Regions from separate parts of the Ancylobacter sp. TW_SC_1 genome, predicted to be linked through region 4. Evidence: predicted binding sites of a transcription regulator. Region 4 holds the regulator's gene; each other region holds the start of a gene.
What was found. The regulator PhoB, encoded in region 4, activates phosphate uptake and scavenging genes when phosphate is short. The targets are predictions, from matches to a motif close to TGTCATNNANCTGTCAT.

Region 1 (5,246 bases), 2.1 Mb from region 4:
AAGCCGGCGGCAAGGCTGGGTCCCCGGGTCAAGCCCGGGGATGAGGGAAACGGGGAGGTCGATGCCTCGGCTCAGGACATCCCGGTCAGTCGAGCTTTCCGATCGCCATGAACTGCGTCTCGCCGGAGGTCCCGTCCACGCCGTCATTGTCGGTGACGATGAAGGCGTTTCCATTCGCGTCGATGGCGAAGCTCTCGACCTTGTCGAGCACGTAGCCCTTCGGAGCCTGAAGCAAGGGCAGCAGGTCCTTCACCTCGCTCTTGGTGAGTTCGGCCGGCTTTTCCTCGCTGCCGAGAGCCACCGGCTTCACGCCCTTGAGTGAGACATAGGCGAGCTTCTTGATCGCGGCGTCCGACCCGATCAGGTTGTCGCGCTCGATGGCGATCAGCCCGTCCTTGTACGGCGCCAGTTCGGAAAGACCCACCCAACCCTTGGCGGACTTTTCGAGTGGGTAGCGCACATAGCCCCAGCTCTTGTCGGCCGGCCTGTAGGCGATCAGCTTGGCAAAACCCTTCGGGTCGTCCTTCCACTCGCGCTGGACGGCGATCCACACCGTCTCCTCGGCGCCCGAGCCGACCACCGCGACGCCCTCGAAGCCGAAGCGGGTGGCCTGCGCCGCCACCGCCTCGGGGAGCGCGATTTCCTCCGCGATGGCGCCATCGGCATCGACGCGCAGCAGAAGGTTCTGCGTCGCCTTCTCCTTCTTCTCCGGATTGCCTTCCGAAACCACCCAGAAGCCGCCCTCGGGACGCACCGCAATGCCTTCGAGATCGAGGCCCTTGGCCGGTTCGCCGCCCTTGGTCAGCACGGTGGCGGCGACGATCTTCGCCGGCAGGGAAGTGGCGTCGACGGTGAGGATGCGCGCCTGCGCGTAGGCGCTGTCGGACACTGCGTAGAGCTTGCCCGGCTGCTTGGCGTCGGCGGCGAAGCCCGAAAGGGCCGACCACCAGATCGGCAGCCCGTCCGGGCCGTCGGCCGAGAGAATCGTCGGATAGGACGGCTTGGCGCCCGGCTGGCGCTGATAGACGGTCACGACCGAGCCGATGCCGCCATCCTCGCGCCGGTCGGTCTCGGCGGCGGTGACGAACAGCTCGCGGCTGGGAATGGCGATCAGCCCTTCCGGCCCGACGCCGCCCGGCAGCACCTGCAGGAATTCCGGCGCTTCGGCGCCACCCTTGTCGCGGTAGACGAAGACCAGCGAGCCACGCTCGGAAGCGACGAAGATCAGGCGCTCGTCGCCGAAGGTCGCGACTTCCGCGCCCTCCATCTCGATGCCCTTCTTGTTGCGCTTGTCGGGATAGTGACCGAGCCGCACTGCCATGTGCTCGGGCGCCGCGCCACTCTCGAACAGCAGCTTGCCGGTCTTGTCGAAGATAGAGAAGCCGCGCGTTCCGCCCTTCCAGTCGCCCTCATTGGCGATGACGAAGCGGTCGTCGTCGATCCACTGCACGGTGTCGGGCTCGCGCGCCACGGCCTTGAGCGTGCCGGACAGGTCGATGACGCCATCCTTCTTGGTGTCGATATGGTCGAGATCGACGGTGCCCGCCGGGAAATGCGAGACGATCTTGCCGGTCGGCAGGTCGACGACGACGATATGGTTGTTCTCCTGCAGGGTGACGACGACCTCATTGCGGGAGTTGATATCGACATATTCCGGCTCGGGATCCTCCGGCGCGACGGTTGCGAGGCCGGTGAGGCTCACCACCGTCTTGCTGGCCGGATCGACCACGCCGTCCTTGATGCGGAAATAGGTGAGGTTGCCGGGCGGCGACTGGGGAATGGCGCCGTCATTGACGTCCTCGTCGCGCTCATTCTCGATCGCGATGGCGAGATAGCCGCCATCCGGGCTCTTGGTGATCGAGTCGGGCTGCCCGCCGAGATCGACCTTCTCCTCGACCTTGCGGCTGGCGATGTCGACGACGGCAAGGTGGCCAGACGGATTGGCCTTGGATTCCGACGTGTTGACGCCGACATAGACCTTGCCGCCGATGACGACGCTGGTGGTCGGCTCGCCGTCGAGCGCGACAATGCCCGCCGGCTTCGGCGCAGCCGGGTCGGTGATGTCGATGAAGCCGATGCGCTGGCCGGGACTGTCGCTGTAGATCAGCGTCTTGCCGTCCTCGGTGAAGGTGATGATCTCGGCGGCCGTCGACTTGGCCGGATCGGCGCCCGCCGGCAGGTTTTCGACCACGTTGAAGGTGGCGATGCGATTGAACGCGGCATCGGCTGCCTGAGCCGGCGCCGCGAATGCGGCAAGGCCGAGTACTGCCGCCGACACGCCGGCGAGAAGAATCGAGCGCATGGAATTGATCCCCGTCAGAATGCGGACGAACGCCCGCCTGACGCCGTTCAATTCCCGGCCCGTGACAGCGCGATGACGATTTCGCCGTCAAGCATGCCGAAACGCCTGCCGAGTTCGACTTAGGTCGAATGGAATTTATGATTATGGCGCGAGTTTTGGCTTGCACTTACCCTTTCGGCATCGTCTCTTGAACCAACGGGACAAGGCGCTTGATCGCCGCCCGGCGGGATAACCCGCGTAGGAAACGCCATAGGAGGAACCGCCCATGACCGATACGTCAGGGAAGAGTGTGGACTCGCGTCACGACGTCCGCACCAATCGTCGTCGCTTCATCGCAACTGCCGCCGCCGCTGCCGGCGCGACGGTCATCGCCGCCCCGGCCGTCCATGCCCAGGCGCCCATCAAGCTCAAATTCCAGTCGACCTGGCCGAACAAGGACATCTTCCACGAGTTCGCCGGCGACTATGTGAAGCGCGTCAACGCCATGACCGGCGGGCGCGTGGAGCTGGAGATCCTGCCGGCCGGCTCGGTCGTCCCCGCCTTCCAGATGCTCGACGCGGTGTCTTCCGGCATCCTCGATGGCGGCCACGGCGTCGCCGCCTACTGGTACGGCAAGAGCAAGGCGTTCTCGCTGTTCGGCACGGCCCCGGCCTTCGGCTGGGACGCGGACGAACTGCTCGGCTGGGTACGCTACGGCGGCGGCCAGGAGCTCTATGACGACCTGGTGCAGAACACGCTGAAGCTGAACGTCGTCGGCATGCTGACCGGGCCGATGCCCAGCCAGCCGCTCGGCTGGTTCAAGAAGGAAATCACCAGCGCCGACGACATGAAGGGCATGAAGTACCGCACCGTCGGCCTCGGCGCGGACCTCTTCAAGGAGTTCGGCGCGGCGGTGACCATCGTGCCGGGCGGCGAAATCGTGCCGGCGATCGACCGCGGCCTGCTCGACGGCGCCGAGTTCAACAACCCGTCCTCCGACCTCATTCTCGGCTTCCCTGATGTGGCCAAGGTCTACATGCTCGGCAGCTACCATCAGGCGCTCGAGTGCTTCGAGATCCTGTTCAACAAGACCAAGTTCGACAGCCTGCCCAAGGATGTACAGGAGATCCTGAAGGGCGCGTCCGACGCCACCTCCTCCACCATGATGTGGAAGGCGCAGGACCGCTACTCCAAGGACCTTGCGGCGATCAAGGCGCGTGGCGTGAAGGTGCTGCCGACGCCGAAGGCGGTGCTCGAGGCTCAGCTCAATGCCTGGGACGTCGTGATCGCCAACCTTTCGGCCGACCCCGTCTTCAAGAAGGTGGTCGACAGCCAGAAGGAATGGGCCAAGCGCATCGTCGGCTTCCGTCTGGAATACGAGCCGGATTCCAAGTTCGCTTACGACCACTTCTTCAAGACGGCCTGATCCCGCTGTCTTAGCGCGCCCCTCTCCGGCAACGGAGGGGGGCTCTTGTTTCGGTCGCATCATGGATGACAGTGCATCGCGGAACCTGCCTCGGGGCACGGTTTCGGCGATGAGTCACAGCTATGCAACCGCGCCAAGAGGCCATGCCACAAAAGGCCACTCCCCATGCAATCCATCCTTCTCGGCGTCGACCGGCTGAACGCCTTCATCGGCAAGCTTTTCGCCTGGTGCATCGTCATCCTCATGGCGGCCATCTGCTATGAGGTGTTCCGCCGCTATGTTCTGCGCGACCCCACCACCTGGGCCTATGACGTCAGCCTGATGCTCTATGGCGCCCTCTTCATGATGGCGGGTGCCTATACCCTGTCGCGCAACGGCCATGTGCGGGGCGACTTCATTTATCGGAAATGGCACCCGACGACGCAGGCCAAGAGCGACCTCGTCCTGTACTTCCTGTTCTACTTCCCGGGCATCCTGGCGCTGATCTATTCCGGCTGGGGCTATTTCTACCTCTCCTATTTGCTGAACGAGCATTCCTCCTTCAGTCCGGAAGGCCCGGTCATCTGGCCGTTCAAGGCCATCATTCCCTTCGTCGGCGTGATGATGCTGCTTCAGGGCATGGTGGAGGTCGTGCGCTGCTGGATCTGCATCCGCGACGGCGACTGGCCGCAGCGCCTGCACGATGTGGAGGAACTGGAGAAGGTCATCCTCGACGAAGCGGCCGCCAAGGCCGCGCTGGAAGAAGCCGCCGCCAACGCCGCCGAGCGTGAGTCCACCACCCGGGGGTCCCTGTGATGTTTCTCTCCGATCCCGCGCTCGGCATCCTGATGCTGGTGCTGTTCCTGATCCTGCTGATGCTCGGCTTCCCGATCGCCTTCACCCTGATGGCGCTCGGCGTGGCCTTCGGCTACCTCTCGATCGGCGACGGCATCTTCCAGCTCTTCGTCCAGCGCACCTATTCGGTGATGGCGAACGACGTGCTGATCTCGATCCCGCTGTTCCTGTTCATGGGCTACGTGATCGAGCGCGCCAACATCCTCGATCGGCTGTTCCGCGCCATCCAGCTCGCCGCCGGCTGGATTCCCGGCTCGCTCGCCGTGGCCACGCTCATCACCTGCGCGCTGTTCGCCACCGCGACCGGCATCGTCGGTGCCGTCGTCACGCTGATGGGGCTGCTCGCCTTCCCCGCGATGCTGCGTGCCGGCTACGACACCAAGATCGCGTCCGGCGTCGTCTGCGCGGGCGGCTGTCTCGGCATCTTGATCCCGCCGAGCGTCATGCTCATCCTCTATGGCGCCACCGCCGGCGTCTCGGTGGTGAAGCTCTATGCTGCCGCCTTCATCCCCGGCATCACGCTTGCGGGCATGTACATCGCCTATGTCGTCATCCGGGCGATGCTCAACCCGTCACTGGCGCCGAAGCTGCCGGAGTCGGAACGCAACGTTCCGACGATGACCATCGTCATCGCCCTGCTGACATCGTTCCTTCCTCTGGTGGCGTTGATCGTCACGGTGCTGGGCTGCATCATCTTCGGCCTTG
Region 2 (5,246 bases), 1.2 Mb from region 4:
TCGCCCGCTACGCGCTGGACGCCGGGCGCGAACCGCAGAAATTCGGCATCGGGCTGAAGGAACTGTGGACCGTGCCGGCCGAGCAGCACCGCCCGGGGCTGGTGCAGCATTCCTTCGGCTGGCCGCTCGACGGCGCCACCGGCGGCGGCTCCTTCCTCTACCACATGGAGGACCGGCAGGTGATGGTGGGCTTCGTGCTCCATCTCAACTACGCCAACCCATGGATTTCGCCGTTCGAGGAGTTCCAGCGGTTCAAGACCCATCCGCTGGTGCGTTCCACGCTGGCGGGCGGCAAGCGCGTCTCCTACGGCGCGCGCGCCATCACCGAGGGCGGCTTCCAGTCGGTGCCGAAGCTGGTATTCCCCGGCGGCGCGCTCATCGGCTGCGCGGCCGGCTTCGTCAACGTGCCGCGCATCAAGGGCAGCCACAACGCGGTGCTGTCGGGCATGCTCGCCGCCGAGGAAGTGGCGAAGGCGCTGGGCGAGGGGCGCCAGCACGATGTGCTGGAGGGCTATGAGGCCGGCTGGCGCGGCTCCGACATCGGGCGCGACCTGTGGAAGGTGCGCAACGCCAAGCCGCTCTGGTCGAAGCTCGGCACCTATGCCGGCATCGCGCTGGGCGGGCTCGACATGTGGGCGAACACGCTGTTCGGCTTTTCGCCCTTCGGCACGCTCCGGCACGGCAAGCCGGACTATGCGACGCTGAAGCCCGCCGCGCAGGCGAAGCGGATCGACTATCCCAAGCCGGACGGCATCGTCTCCTTCGACCGGCTGTCCTCGGTGTTCCTGTCGAACACCAATCACGAGGAAGACCAGCCGATCCACCTCAAGGTAGCCGATCCCGTGCTGCAGAAGACGTCGGAACACGATGTCTATGGCGGGCCCTCGGCGCGCTATTGCCCGGCCGGCGTCTATGAGTGGATCGAGGGGGATGGCGGGAGCGACGGCGCGCGCTACGTGATCAACGCGCAGAACTGCGTCCACTGCAAGACCTGCGATATCAAGGATCCGAACCAGAACATCAACTGGGTCGCGCCGGAAGGCGGCGGCGGGCCGAACTACCCGAACATGTAAGGAACGGCGGCTTTCCGGCCGCCGTCGTCTCTAGAACAGGCTGAACACGAAGGCGGCCAGCAGGACGATGGCGCCCCAGAAGTCGGTGATCATCGCCACATTCTCGCGCATGCTGCGGTTCTGGCGGTTGAGGTGGTTGATGCCGGCGAGGCCCAGGAACAGCCCGCCGATGAAGGCCACCGGCAGCGCCCAGATCGAGAAGACGATCGACAGCACGCCGGCAAGGCCGGTCGAGACATTGGCGAAGCCGAGTTCCTGCGCCAGCACATGGACGCGCGGATCGTCGATGCCCAGGATCGTCTTGGCGGTGTAGCCGGGGCGGACGATCTGCGAGATGCCGGCGATCAGCAGCCGCACGCCGACCGCCCAGAAGACGAACCATTTGGTGGCAACGGCGAGGAAGCCGACAATGCCCGTGGTGGTGGCCATCTCGGCGCCGATGCTGATGAGCGGCGCCACGACCATGGTCAGCACTACGACCGCGTAATACATCGAACCCCTCGCCCCGATCATCCTGTTCCCGCCGCGAGTGTGGCGACGGGGGAGGCAAAGTCAATCAAGGCGGGAGGCCGTCCCCGCCGGACTTTTCGCCGGGCCACGCCCGCACCGGCGCCGCGAGGGGCGCGGCGTCACACGCGCTGCGAATTGGAAACCTTCGGGAAAAGCCGGACGCGCCGGCGGCGGTGTGACTCCGCGGCGAGACTCGGCGGCGGGCGGGCGAAACGGCGCCGGCGCATGGGCGGTGGGCCGTCATGAAACTGTAATCCCAGCTTCATCCACCCGTCATTGCGGGGGGCTACCCCAAGCCGGTCTTCAACAGGCCGGCGGAGATCCGATGGCGGCAGCGCTTCAACTCGACCGCGTCACCAAGACCTATGGCGCGATGCGTGCCGTGGACAACGTCTCGCTGACGATCCGGGAAGGCGAACGCGTGGCGCTGATCGGCGCCTCGGGTTCGGGCAAGTCGACGCTGATCCGCCTGGCGTCCGGGCTGATCCTGGCCGACGCGCAGGGCCGCGGCACCGGCGCCGTCCACGCCTTTGGCGTCAAGGTGCAGGAGGCCGGAAGGCTCGCCTCCGAGGTGCGCTCCGCGCGCCGCAATATCGGCCTCGTCTTCCAGCAGTTCGCCCTGTCCGGGCGTCTCTCGGTCATGGCCAATGTGCTGGTCGGCGCGCTCGGGCGGATGAATGCGCTGCGCGGCACGCTCGGCCTGTTCAATGCCGACGAGCGGCGCACCGGCTATGCCGCGCTCGCCGAGGTCGGTATTGCCCAGCATGCCGCCAAGCGCGCCCGCGAGCTCTCCGGCGGCCAGCAGCAGCGCGTCGCCATCGCCCGCGCACTGGTGCAAGGCGCCCGCCTCGTGCTCGCCGACGAGCCGATCGCCTCGCTGGATCCCAAATCGGCGAAGCGCGTGATGGACACGCTGGTGACGATGAGCCGCGACCACGGCATCGCGCTGGTCGTCTCGCTGCATCAGGTGGATTACGCCACCGCCTATTTCGACCGCGTCATCGCGATGAATGGCGGGCGCGTCGTGTTCGACGGCCCCGCTTCCAAGATCAATGCAGGCTTCCTCACCGAGCTCTACGGCGCGAGCGCCGAGGAGCTGATCCTGCCGAGCCAGTTCGCGGTAGCGGCCCCGGCCGATGCCGTCGCCACCACCCAGCCCGTTTCCTGACAGGAGCTACCACCATGAAACGCCTCCTCGCCGCCGGCCTCGCGCTGGCCGCCCTCGCGAGCGCCCCGGCGCGCGCCGACGAAATCAAGGAGCTGAACTTCGGCTTCATCTCCACCGAATCCTCGGCCAACCTCGCCAAGAGCTTCGAGCCCCTGCTCAAGGACATGGAGAAGGCCATCGGCATGCCGGTGAAGCCCTTCTTCGTCGGCGACTATGCCGGCGTCATCGAGGGCATGCGCTTCAAGAAGGTCGATGTTGCGTGGTTCGGCAACAAGTCGGCCATGGAAGCCGTCGATCGCTCCAATGGCGAAGTCTTCGTCAAGACCGCCAAGCCGGACGGCTCCTCGGGCTACTACTCGCTGATCGTCACCCGGGCCGACCGCAGCGACATCAACGATCTCAAGAACGTCCTCGACTGCTCGAAGGGCTATAATTTCGGCAATGGCGACCCGAACTCGACCTCGGGCTTCCTGGTTCCGAGCTACTACGTGTTCGCGCTGAACAATGTCGACCCGAACAAGTGCTACAAGCGCGTCGTGACCGGCAACCACGAGGGCAACCTGCTCGCGGTCGCCAACAAGCAGATCGACTTCGCCACCAACAACACCGAGAACGTGTCGCGCCTGCAGCAGACCCGTCCGGAAGAGGCCGCCAAGATCAAGGAAGTGTGGCGCTCGCCGCTGATCCCCGGCGACCCGATTGTGTGGCGCAAGGATCTGCCGGCCGACCTGAAGGCCAAGATCTACACCTTCTTCATGACCTATGGCCGCCTCGGCACCCCGGAAGAGGTTGCCCATGCGCGTGAAGTGCTGGCGAAGACCTCGGATGGCTGGGGTCCGTTCCTCGCCTCCTCCGACGCCCAGCTTCTGCCGATCCGCCAGCTCGAGCTGTTCAAGAACCGCATCAAGACCGAGAACAACGACAAGCTCTCGGCCGACGAGAAGGCGGCCCAGCTGAAGAAGATCGACGCCCAGCTCGCCGACCTCGACGCCCAGTCGAAGAAGCTGCCGGCCATGTGAGCCGCGACGGGCGGCTTCGCGCCGCCCGTCCTGCCGGCCCCGTCGCGACATGATCCCGGAACCGCCGCGAGGCTGTCTCCGGGATCATTGCCGAGGGGCGGGGATTTCCTGCCGCCGCATCGTCGCGGCCTGGCCGACGATCAGGGATTGAGCCATGTTCGCCACCGAAGCCGACCGTTCCGCCCACCGCGCCGCCGAGCGCGCCATGCCGGCCCCGCCGGTGACGCCGATCGGCACGCGGCTGACGCGCCTGTTCATCGCCGTCCTCGCTGTGGTGGTGCTGGTCTTCTCCTGGCACGAAGCGGAGATGAACCCGCTGCAGCTCTGGAACGACGCCGGCAACATGGCGACGCTCGGCGCCGATTTCCTGCGCCCCGACTTCACCGACTGGGACGTCTATGCCGACGCCATGCTGGAGACGCTGGCGATCGCCATCTGGGGAACGCTGCTCGCGGTGATCGCCGGCATCCCCCTCGGCATCCTCTCGGCCGACAATGTGGCGCCGCACTGGCTCGCCTTCGCGGTGCGCCGGCTGATGGACGCCTGCCGCGCCATCAACGAGCTGGTCTTCGCGCTGATCTTCATTGCTGCCGTCGGCCTCGGCCCCTTCGCCGGCGTGCTGGCGCTCTTCATCCACACGACCGGCGTGGTGGCGAAGCTGTTCTCGGAAGCGGTGGAGGCCATCGATCCGGCACCGGTGGAAGGCATTCGCGGCACCGGCGGCACCTGGCTGCAGGAGATCATCTATGGCGTGCTGCCGCAGGTGCTGCCGCTGTGGATTTCCTATGCGCTCTATCGCTTCGAATCCAATGTCCGCTCGGCCACGGTGCTCGGCATCGTCGGCGGCGGCGGCATCGGCATGACCTTCAACGAGACCATGCGCGGCTTCCTCTATTCGCAGGCCTCGGCGATCCTGATCATCGTCATCCTCACGGTCACCGCGCTCGACGTGATCAGCCAGCGCATCCGCAAGAAGTTCATCTGAGCGGGGGGGCAGGCTACCGGCCGGTGGCCCCGGAAGCTCTCCGCACCAGCGGCTGACGGCAGAAGACGCGGACGCCACACGTCCGCGTTTTTTCATTTGGCCCGGCGCGCCAACGACGCCGGCGCGCGATGGCGCCCAACCTCTCCAAACATTAATCTGCCGGACACCGTCCCGCCAGCATCGCGCGCCGTAGATGGGGCCGACTGCGACGTCACCGGAGTGGATGCCTTGCGTGTGATTGCTTCCCTGCTCGCCGATGTCTGGCGGCTCTCGATCCCCTATTTTCGCGGCGAGGACCGGTGGCGCGGCGGCGCGCTGCTGGCTGCCGTGATCGCGATGGAGGTCGGCTGGGTCTATGCCAGCGTGCTGATCAACGAGTGGAACGCCGTCTTCTACAACGCCATCCAGGAGAAGGACTACGCCGCCTTCGTCCACCAGCTCTGGGTGTTCGCGCTCATCGCTTCGGTGGCGATCGCGGTGGCGGTGTATCA
Region 3 (5,246 bases), 860 kb from region 4:
AACCCTGCGGGAGCCGCCAACTGGGCGCAGTGGGGCAACGTCGCCATCGCACTCGGCGAGCCCGATCCGCCCTATGGGGCGGTCGTCGTGCTCGCGCCGGATCGCGGCTCCGGCAGTTCCGGCCATGTCGGCTTCTTTCGCGAATATCTCGACCAGAACACCGTGCACGTCCTCGGCGGCAACCAGAGCGACAAGGTCACCCTGGGCAAATTCGCCCGCTCGAAGATCGTCGCCCTGCGCTGGTTCAGCCCCGGCGAGCGGGAACATGCCGACCGGGCCGACGTCGCTCTTGGCGAAATGGCCGGGGGCCGGCTCGCCGGGCTGCTCGACTTTATCGGAAAGCTGGAGAGCAACGGCAACTACAATGCCCATTTCGGCCGGCCGGCCAATATGAACGCCCCCGCCTTCACCGCCATGACCGTGCGCGAGGTGCTGGACTGGCAGCGGGACTTCGTCATCCGCCGGGGGGCGAAATCGTCGGCCGTCGGCAAGTACCAGTTTCTGCGCAAGACACTGGGCGGCCTGCGCGACGCCGGGGTCGTCTCGAACGGCACGCTGCTGGACGAGCAGGTTCAGGACGGTCTCGCCATTGCCCTGATGAAGGGCCAGGGACTCGGCAGGTTCCTCGCCGGATTGCTGTCCGTCGAGGATTTCGGGGTCGGTCTCGCCAAGGAGTGGGCATCTCTCCCCGTGCCGAAGGACGTGAATCGCGGAACGCGTCTCGTCCGCAAGGGGCAGAGCTACTATGCCGGCGACGGCCTCAACAAATCGCTCGCTTCCGCAACCGACTTCATCAAGGTTCTCCGGTCCGTCGCAGGCTAGGCCCGGGCGCCGACGAACGGCGCGCACCGGCGGCCGTTCACTGGAACCTGGCGCGCAGCCGGTCGGTCATGAATTCCATCGCCAGCACGATGATGAAGATGGCGAGGATGATGGCGGAGGCGTTGCGGTACTGGAACAGGTCGAACGCCACCTTCAGCTCCTGACCGATGCCGCCGGCGCCGACGAGGCCGAGCACGACGGAGGAGCGCACCGCCTTTTCCAGCGCGAAGAGCGAGGAGTTGATCAGCGTCGGCATGACGTCGGGCAGGATGGCGCCGCACAGCACCGTGACCCGGTTGGCGCCGATGGCGTGCAGCGCCTCCTGCGGCTTCTTGTCGGCCTCCTCCATCGCCTCGGCGAAGAAGCGGCCGCAGAAGCCGATCGTGTCGACGACGATGGTCATGGTGCCGGCGACGGCGCCGAGACCGAGGGTGGAGACGAAGAGCAGCGCCCAGACGAGATCGGGCACGGTGCGGAACAGCGAGACCAGCGCGCGCGGAAAATGGCGCAGCGCGCCGAGCGGGGAGATGCCGCGCGCCGCCAGCCAGCCCATCGGCAGGCTGAAGACGACGCCGAATACCGTGCCGACCAGCGCGATCTGCAGCGTCTCCAGGATGCGCCAGCCCATGCGCTGGAGAAAGCCGGGATCGGTGTTGGGCGGCAGCATGCGCCCCACCAGCTCGGCCATGCGCGGCAGGCCGGCTGCGAGCTTTTCCGGCGAGGGCGCGACCTGGCCCATCGAGACGAGGAACAGCGCGCCGACCACGACGAGCATGGTGAAGGACAGCGGCGAGATCGACGGGAGCCGCGACGGGGGAAGCGCGGGCGCGGTGGTGCGCGCGGTGGTGCTAGCCATGAAACACGCCATCCATGTCGCGCCGGGAGACCCGCGCGGTGGGCCGGTCGAAATGCACCTTGCCGTCCTTCAGGGCGACGATGCGGTCGGAATAGTCGAGCGCGTGCTGCATGTCGTGGGTGGTGTAGACGAGGGTGATGCCGTGCTCGCCGGCGAGCTCGGAGAAGATGCGCATGATGTCGCGCCCGACCGCCGGATCGAGGCTCGCGGCCGGCTCGTCGGCGATGAGGAGCTTGGGCCGGCGGATCAGCGCGCGGGCGATGGCGACGCGCTGGGCCTGGCCGCCGGAGAGCTGGTCGGCGCGGGCGCTCGCCCGGTCGGCAAGACGCACCTCGGCGAGCGCCTGCATCGCCTCCTCGCGCCATTCGCGGCGGGCGAGGGCATGGTGCCAGGCGCGCCAGCTGCCCTTCAGGCCGAGCTTGCCCTGGATGACGTTGGTGAGCACCGACTGACGCCCAACCAGCCCGTGATTCTGGAACACGAAGCCGATCTGTCGGCGCAGGCGCGTCAGCTGCGCGGTGGTGGGCGCCGCCATGAAGCGCTCGCCCAGCGTGGTGATCTCGCCGCCGCTCGAGGGCAGAAGGCCGATGAGGCATTTGAGCAGCGTCGACTTGCCGGCGCCGTTGGAACCGATCAGCGCGACGCGCTGGTCGGCGCGAATGTCGAGCTCGACGCCGGCGAACACCGCCTGTCCGTTCGGATAGGTCTTGGCGAGGCCGCGCGTGCGGATGATCAGCGGGGTGGGCGCCGGCGTCGGCGCTCTCACCAGCGGGCCGATCTGCGGACTGTCGGGGCCGGCGCTGGCAGGGCCTGGCCCGGCGAGCGTCTGCACGGGAACGTGCTCCATGGCGGCCTCCATCGGTCGGGAAAATTGTCGTCGAGCCGCCTAATCGCGGTCGTGCAAAAAGCCGAAACGCCGGACCGGTCCGTGGACCGGTCCGGCGCCTTGGGAAGCGATCACTCGACGAAGGAGGTGAAGCTCTCGATGCCGATGGTGCGGTACATCGAGCGGACATAGTCGTAGTCGCTGTCCTTCACGTCGGTGATGAAGATGCCGCCCTTGAACTTCTGGTTGTCGTCGCCCTGCAGCACCGCGCCCATCAGCTCGTTGCCGTGCTTGAGGAAGGCGTCGCGCACCTTCACGAAGATCTCCTCGGGAATGTCCTTGCGGGCGACGAGGATGTCGTTGGGCAGGTCGCGGCCACGGGCGACGACGGCGAAGGCGGCGTTGGGGAACGCCTTGCGGATCGAGTTGAGGTGGCCGTAATTCAGGCCGATGGCGGCGATGTCGCCGCGGATGAGGGCTTCCGCCGCCACATTGCGGGAGATGATCACGCCCTCATAATCCTTGCCGTACATGATGCCGAAATCGGCGAGCACCTGGGCCGGCCCGAGATGCTGCGAGGTCGAGCCGACCGAGCCGAACGACACCTTCTTGCCCTTGAGATCGTCGATGGAGCGGATCGGTCCGTTGGCCAGCACCGCGATCTGCGCGAAATAGTCGGGGCGCTGCCAGGCCACGACGATGCGCGGCTGGCTCAGCTCCTTCATCACGACATATTCGGCCGGGCCGGTGAGCACCAGCTCGACATGGCCGGAATTCATCGCCTCGACGGCGGCGGTGCGGGAGCTGACCGGGATGAGCTCGATGTCGAGGCCGGTCACCTTCTCCAGCTCCTTCTGGAAGCCGCCGAACTCCTGCTGCAGGGCCTCCAGGCCCTCAATGTCGGTCACGGCGAAGCGCACCGGCTCGGCCGTGGCCGCGAAGGCCGTCGCCAGGGTGATGGCGAGGGCGGAAACGAGGCTGCGAAACATTTTGTGGCCCTTGCTGTATAGACAGGAACTGCGTTGCGGGGTTATCTGTATAGACAGCGTATGACGCGTACGTGACAGCCGCGTAACAGGTGCCGAGGCGGATTATGAGTTGGCTAATAGAAAATGGACTGGCGTTGGTTGACGGCGAATGGAGCGAGCGTCCCCTCGGGGTGAACGGCGCGATGCTGGCGCCGGAGACCGGCAATGCGCCGCGCCTCGACGCCGGCGGCCTGCTGGTGCTGCCGGGCATCGTCGATATCCACGGCGATGCTTTCGAGCGGCAGATCATGCCGCGCCCGGGCGTGCGCTTCGACATGAAGCTGGCGCTGCGCGACACCGATCGGCAGCTCGTCGCCAACGGCATCACCACCGCCTTTCACGGCGTCACCATCTCCTGGGAGCCGGGCCTGCGCTCGGTGGAGGCGGCGCGCGCCTTCGTGCGGAGCTTCCTCGATCTGCGCGACGAGCTGAGCTGCGACACCCGCCTGCATCTGCGCTGGGAGACCTTCGCGCTCGACGCCATGGCGGAGGTGGCGCAATGGCTCGCCCTCTCGCCGCCGCCGGTCCTCGCCTTCAACGACCACACCACCGGCTCGGTGCTGAAGGGCACCATCGCCCGCAAGATCGGCCAGATGGCGGAGCGCTCGGGCCTCGGCCGCGAGGACTACATGGCGCTGCTCGACCGCGTCTGGGCGCGGCGCGAGGACGTGCCGGCCGCCATTGCCGCGCTCGCGGCGGCGGCGCGCGCCAGCGGCAATGTGCTGCTCGCCCATGACGAGGCCTCGCCCGAGGAGCGCGTTCGCTTCCGCGCGCTCGGCGCCGTCTCCTCGGAGTTCCCGCTCACCCAGGAAACCGCGCAGGCCGCCCGCGCCGCCGGCGAGGACGTCATTCTCGGCGCGCCCAACGTGGTGCGCGGCGGCAGCCATAACGGCGCGCTCGACGCCACCCAGGCGATCCGCGAGGGACGCTGCACGGTGCTGACGAGCGACTATCACTACCCGTCCCCGCTCTATGCCGCGTTCACGCTGGCGGCGGGCGATCTGGCGGCACTGGCGCGCTACTGGCCGCTCGTCTCGCACAATCCCGCCCGTGTCGCCCGGCTCGCCGACAGGGGCAGCCTGCGCGCCGGCAATCGCGCCGACCTCATCCTTGTCGATGCGTCGGACATGGCGCATCCGCAGGTCGTCGCGACCATGGTTGCGGGGCGCATCGTCCATGCCCGCCGGGCGATCGGAACCTCTCCGGCGCCGGCACTGGCGAGCGCGGCGGAGTGAGCGCGTGAACAGGAGCATCCGGTCTCAACCCCACCAGCAGGGCGGCGTCTCCGGCTTCGACGGGCTGGTCTTCCGCCCGCGCAGCGACAGCCCGATCTGGCAGCAGATCTATGATTATGTGCTTTCGCTGATCGACAGCGGCTGCCTTCTGCCCGGCAGTCAGTTGCCGGGCGAGGTGCATCTGGCGGAGAAGCTCGGCGTCACCCGTGTCACCCTGCGCCGGGCGCTGCAGCAACTGCAGCAGGAAGGCCATCTCACCTCACGCAAGGGGGTCGGCGTCTTCGTGCGCAGCCTGCCTTCGGCGCTGGTGGTGCGCGACGGCAGCCGCTTTTCCGAGAGCCTGCGGGCGGACGGCAAGACGGTCACCACCCGCAGTCTGATCCTCGAGGAGGAGTTCGCCGACGCGGCCGATGCCGAGCACCTCCGCCTGCCCCTGGGCGCGCCGGTGATCCGGCTGCGCCGGGTGCGGAGCGCCGACG
Region 4 (5,246 bases):
TCAACTTCGACATTCCCGAGAAGCGCGTCACCGCGATGATCGGGCCGTCGGGCTGCGGCAAGTCCACGCTGCTGCGCATCTTCAACCGCATGTACCAGCTCTATCCGGGCCAGCGCGCGGAAGGGAAGATCCTGTTCGACGGCGCCGACCTGCTGAGCAAGGATCTGGATTCCACCGTGGTGCGCTCGCGCATCGGCATGGTGTTCCAGAAGCCGACGCCGTTCCCGATGTCGATCTACGACAACATCGCCTTCGGCGTGAAGCTGCACGAGCGCCTCAACAAGGCGCAGATGGACGAGCGCGTGGAATGGTGCCTGCGCAAGGCGGCGATCTGGGAGGAGACCAAGGACCGTCTCCACACCTCGGCGCTCGGCATGTCCGGCGGCCAGCAGCAGCGCCTGTGCATCGCCCGCACCATCGCGGTGCGTCCGGAAGTGATCCTGCTCGACGAGCCGACCTCGGCGCTCGATCCGATTTCGACCTCGAAGATCGAGGATCTGATCGACGAGCTGAAGCAGGAATTCACCATCGTCATCGTCACGCACAACATGCAGCAGGCGGCGCGCTGTGCCGACATCACCTCGTTCTTCTATCTCGGCGAACTGATCGAGGTCGCCGCGTCGAACGAGATCTTCACCAACCCGCGCGAAGCCCGCACCCGCGACTACATCACCGGCCGCTTCGGCTGAACGCACGACGAGAGAGGCCTGACCCATGACCGAACATATCGTCTCGTCGTTCGACACCGACCTGAAGGAACTCGGCCGCCGCGTGGTCGAGATGGGCGGACAGTCCGAACGCCTTGTCGCCGACTCCGTGCAGGCGCTTGTCAAGCGCGACAGCGAGCTCGCCCAGAAGGTGATCGTGCTCGACGGTCCGGTCGATCTGTTGCAGCGGGAGATCGAGGAGAAGGCGGTGCTCATCATCGCCCGCCGCCAGCCGCTGGCCGGCGACCTGCGCGAGATCGTCGCCGCCATGCGCATCGCCAACGATCTGGAGCGCATCGGCGACCTCGCCAAGAACACCGCCAAGCGCGTCCTCGCCCTCACCGGCGAGTTCCATCCGCAGAAGCTGGTGCGCGGCGTGGAGCACATGTCGACCATCGTGCTCGAGCAGCTCAAGATGGTGCTCGATTCCTACGCGAGCCGCGACGAGACCCGTGCCTTGGAAGTCTGGCAGCGCGATGGCGAGGTCGACGTGCTCTACACCTCGCTGTTCCGCGAACTCCTCACCTACATGATGGAGGACCCGCGCAACATCTCGCTGTGCACGCACCTGCTGTTCTGCGCCAAGAACATCGAGCGCATCGGCGACCACGCCACCAACATTGCCGAGACGATCCACTATCTCGTCACCGGTCAGCTCCTGACGGAGGAACGGCCGAAGCAGGACACCAGCAGCCTGACCAGCGTGGCGTTCCCGGCCTGAGGCCCCCGGTGCCCCACGAACGATCGGGAACCAGACCATGCCGACCAATATTCTGATCGTGGAGGATGAGGAGCCCCTCACCCTCCTGCTGCGCTACAATCTCGAATCCGAGGGATATGCGGTCGAGAGCGTCGGGCGCGGCGACGAGGCCGAGACCCGGCTGCGCGAAAGCGTCCCGGATCTGCTGATCCTCGACTGGATGCTGCCGGGGCTCTCCGGCATCGAGCTGTGCCGGCGCCTGCGCGCGCGCCCCGACACGGAGCGCATGCCGATCCTCATGCTCACCGCGCGCGGTGAGGAGACCGAGCGGGTGCGCGGCCTCGCCACCGGCGCGGATGACTATGTCGTCAAGCCCTTCTCGGTTCCCGAACTGGTGGCGCGGGTGCGGGCGCTGCTGCGCCGGGCCAAGCCCGAGCACATCTCGACCCTGCTGCGCGCCGGCGACATCGAGCTCGACCGCGAGACCAAGCGGGTGCACCGCGCCGGCCGCGAGCTGCATCTCGGCCCCACCGAGTTCCGCCTGCTGGAATTTCTCATGCAGTCGCCGGGACGGGTCTATTCGCGCGAGCAGCTGCTCGACGGCGTGTGGGGACAGGACGTCTATATCGACGAGCGGACGGTCGACGTGCATGTCGGACGCCTGCGCAAGGCACTCAACCGGGCGCGTCAGCCGGACCCGATCCGCACCGTGCGCGGCTCCGGCTACTCGTTCAACGAGATGTTCGCCCGGGCGCACTGACGGGCCGTCCAAGCTGCGCATCGGCCGGGATGATGCGGGGGGGTGGCGTCGCATCACCCCGTCGCGGCGACCCTGTCGCGACCCTGCCGGTACTGCTGCTCGATCTCCAGAAGCCGCTGCTTGCGCCAGAGCCCGCCGCCATAGCCGGTCAGCGAGCCGTCCGCGCCGATGACGCGGTGGCAGGGGATCACCAGCGCGATCTGGTTGGCGCCGTTCGCCCGGGCGACGGCGCGGATCGCCGAGGGCTGCCCCATCCGGCGGGCGATTTCCGAATAGCTCACCGTCGCGCCGGGTGGAATCTGCCGCAGCTCGGACCAGACGGCGCGCGTGAACGCGCTGCCGTCGAGTGCCAGCGGCGTCCGGAAGGCGGCCGACGTACCGGCGAAGAAGTCGGCGAGCTCGGCGCGGATCTGCTCGGTGGGGGCGTAACCGCCGATTCCGAGATCGCCGCGCGCCCGCTTCCGCAGCCGCGCGATCTCGGCCGGCAAACCCTTGCGCTCGATGAATTCCAGCAGGTGCAGATGGGAGGCGCTGCAGATGGCGATCATGTCGCCAAGCGGCGTGCTGATCCAGTCGGCCAGCAGCGTGCCATGCCCGGCGATGTCGCCCGGCGCGCAGCCCATGAGCCGGGCGAAGGCGGCGCGGAAGGCGCTCGCCGACTGGAAGCCGGCGTCGTGCTGCGCGGTGATGACCTTGCCGCCGTCCGAGAGCGTCTCGAAGCCCTCTCTCAGCCGCCGGTGCCGCGCCATTTCGAGGAAGGTCATGCCGAATTGCCGCTTGAAGCTGCGTCGCACCGTCGACAGGTCGAACCCCATCCGTGCGACATGGTCCTCGCTCCAGCGGCGCGCGGGATGCTCATCGAGCGCGGCGAGCAGTGCCCCGATCGCCGGGTCGGCGCTCGCCGCGGGCTGCAGCGGATGGCAGCGCCGGCAGGGGCGGAAGCCGGCCTCGATGCACTCGCCGACCGTCGCGACGAAGGTGCAGTTCTCCGGCCTCGGCTTGCGCGCGGGGCAGGTCATCCGGCAGAAGATGCCGGTGGAGGCGACGCAGACATAAGCGCGGCCCTCATAGCCTTCGTCGCGGTCGAGAAGGGCGCGGTAGAGCGTCTCGTGATCGGGCAGATCGAACAGCATGGGCAAAATCTAGCATCGCCCGGATGGTGTGCCGCCGCAAATCGGGCGGTTATTTCCTCGCGCGGCATTGCCGCGCGACCTGGCTGCAGAGCGTACCGCCCGGGCGCCGTCCGTCACGGCTCAGGTACGGGTGATCGACAATCCGCCATCGACCAGATGCGCCGTGCCGGACACGAAGGACGCATCGTCCGAGGCGAGATAAAGCACTGAGCGGGCGATCTCCTCGGGCTGGCTGACACGCTTCAGCGCGTGCAGTCCGACGAGGAAGGCCTGTCCGGCCGCGTCGGGATTGCGTTCGCGGAACATCGGCGTGTCGACCGCGCCCGGAAGGATCGCGTTCACCCGCACGCCCTGCGGCCCGTATTCGGCGGCGAGCGCCTGCGTCAGGCCGATCAGGCCGGATTTCGACGCGGCATAGGCGGCGGTGCCGGGGAAGGCGACGGTGTAGCCGACGAAGGTGGAGGTGAAGATCACCGAGCCACCGCCATTCCTGAGCATCTGCGCGATCTGCTGCTGGGCGCCGTAGAAGGCGCCGGTCAGGTTGATCGCCAGCGCATCGTTCCAACCGGCCGCCGAGACATCGACACTGTCGCCGCCTTCACCGAGCGTGCCGGCATTGTTGAACGCAATGTCGAGCCGACCGTAGCGCTCGGTCGCCAACGCTACCAGCGCCTTGGCATAGTCCTGCGAGCGCACGTCGCCAGCCAGCGCCGTCGCTTCGCCGCCGGCAGCAGCAATCTCGGCGACCAGCGTGTCGAGTTCATCCTTGCGGCGGGCTCCGACCACAACCTTCGCGCCCTCGGCGGCGAACAGAAGCGCCGTTGCGCGACCGATGCCGGAGCTGGCACCTGTGACGATAGCCACCTTCGCGTTGAGACGTTGCATGAGATTTCCCCGTGATCGATGTCGCCGGCCGATCCGCGCCGGCCCGTTTTCGTCACAGAGTATGGCCCGTGTCTCCCGTTCGGATTAGTATGCCGATGGTGAACTTCGTGTCCGGAAAATCCGAACGATGAAACTCGACGGCATCGCGGTTTTCGTCGCCATCGCGGGAGCCGGCTCGATCAGCGAGGCCGCCCGCCGGCTGCGCGTGTCGAAATCCGTGGTGAGCGACCGCCTGGCCGAGCTGGAGCGCAGCCTTGGCGCCAGCCTCATTCACCGCTCGACCCGCAAGCTCTCGCTCACCGAGGACGGCGCGGCCTTCCTGGAGCGCGCCGCGCCTGCGCTGCGCGAGCTGGATTCCGCGGCCGCCGACCTTGCCGAGCGGCGGGGGACGCTCGCTGGTCCGCTGCGGCTCTCCGCGCCGGTCAGCTTCACCCGCCTGCATCTGGGGCCGGCGCTCTATCCGTTCCTGCGCGCCCATCCCGGCATCGAGCTGACGCTCGACCTCGACGACCGCCGCATCGACGCGCAGGCGGAAAGCTATGACGGGGTGATCCGGCACGGGCCGATGCACGACAGCCGGCTCGTTGCCTGGCGCCTCGCGCGCAGCCGCCGCCAACTGGTGGCGGCGCCGGACTATCTGGCACGACATGGCTCTCCGGGCAGCCTCTCCGCGCTCGATGGGCATCGCGGCATCTTCTACACACATCGCGGCATCGCCGACTGGCGTTTCGTGATGCCGGACCGCACGGTGCAGGTGCGCGCCCAGGTCGGCCTGCGGGTGAATAATGGCGAGGTGATGCGCGACGCCGCCATTGCCGGCCTTGGCATCGCGTTGCTGCCGATGTTCCTTGCCGGCGCGGCGATCAGGGCCGGCAGCCTCGACGTCGTGGACGTCGGCGCCGTCGCCGAGCCGGAGTTCATCTATGTCGCGCATCCCGAAGGGCGCCGCCCCTCGGCCAAGCTGCGCGCATTGGCTGATTGCCTGCGCGCGGCCTTCGGCGATCCGCCCTATTGGGAAATCGGAACCCAGAAGGGTGCCTCCGCCGATTGACACGGCACGG

Region 1: AC1PZ7_RS11875 (esterase-like activity of phytase family protein) is a predicted target of PhoB. The motif match lies at 2,364-2,380, and genes of this name have one in related genera.
Region 2: phnC (phosphonate ABC transporter ATP-binding protein) is a predicted target of PhoB. The motif match lies at 1,822-1,838, and genes of this name have one in related genera.
Region 3: AC1PZ7_RS06020 (PhnD/SsuA/transferrin family substrate-binding protein) is a predicted target of PhoB. The motif match lies at 3,554-3,570, and genes of this name have one in related genera.

What each region holds. Positions count from the first base shown of each region.
Region 1 is NZ_CM166365.1:2,569,877-2,575,122, reverse strand. It holds gene AC1PZ7_RS11875 (esterase-like activity of phytase family protein) at 86-2,302, opposite strand; gene AC1PZ7_RS11870 (TRAP transporter substrate-binding protein) at 2,568-3,707, shown strand; gene AC1PZ7_RS11865 (TRAP transporter small permease subunit) at 3,873-4,502, shown strand; gene AC1PZ7_RS11860 (TRAP transporter large permease) at 4,502-5,246, shown strand, end outside.
Region 2 is NZ_CM166365.1:4,101,379-4,106,624, reverse strand. It holds gene AC1PZ7_RS19400 (electron transfer flavoprotein-ubiquinone oxidoreductase) at 1-1,073, shown strand, start outside; gene AC1PZ7_RS19395 (hypothetical protein) at 1,104-1,565, opposite strand; gene phnC (phosphonate ABC transporter ATP-binding protein) at 1,909-2,751, shown strand; gene phnD (phosphonate ABC transporter substrate-binding protein) at 2,766-3,770, shown strand; gene phnE (phosphonate ABC transporter, permease protein PhnE) at 3,925-4,755, shown strand; gene AC1PZ7_RS19375 (ABC transporter ATP-binding protein/permease) at 4,984-5,246, shown strand, end outside.
Region 3 is NZ_CM166365.1:1,293,652-1,298,897, forward strand. It holds gene AC1PZ7_RS06005 (TIGR02594 family protein) at 1-822, shown strand, start outside; gene phnE (phosphonate ABC transporter, permease protein PhnE) at 860-1,678, opposite strand; gene AC1PZ7_RS06015 (phosphonate ABC transporter ATP-binding protein) at 1,671-2,525, opposite strand; gene AC1PZ7_RS06020 (PhnD/SsuA/transferrin family substrate-binding protein) at 2,636-3,493, opposite strand; gene AC1PZ7_RS06025 (alpha-D-ribose 1-methylphosphonate 5-triphosphate diphosphatase) at 3,628-4,767, shown strand; gene phnF (phosphonate metabolism transcriptional regulator PhnF) at 4,772-5,246, shown strand, end outside.
Region 4 is NZ_CM166365.1:434,515-439,760, reverse strand. It holds gene pstB (phosphate ABC transporter ATP-binding protein PstB) at 1-689, shown strand, start outside; gene phoU (phosphate signaling complex protein PhoU) at 715-1,428, shown strand; gene phoB (phosphate regulon transcriptional regulator PhoB) at 1,466-2,167, shown strand; gene AC1PZ7_RS01975 (bifunctional transcriptional activator/DNA repair enzyme AdaA) at 2,221-3,300, opposite strand; gene AC1PZ7_RS01970 (SDR family oxidoreductase) at 3,421-4,185, opposite strand; gene AC1PZ7_RS01965 (LysR family transcriptional regulator) at 4,313-5,236, shown strand.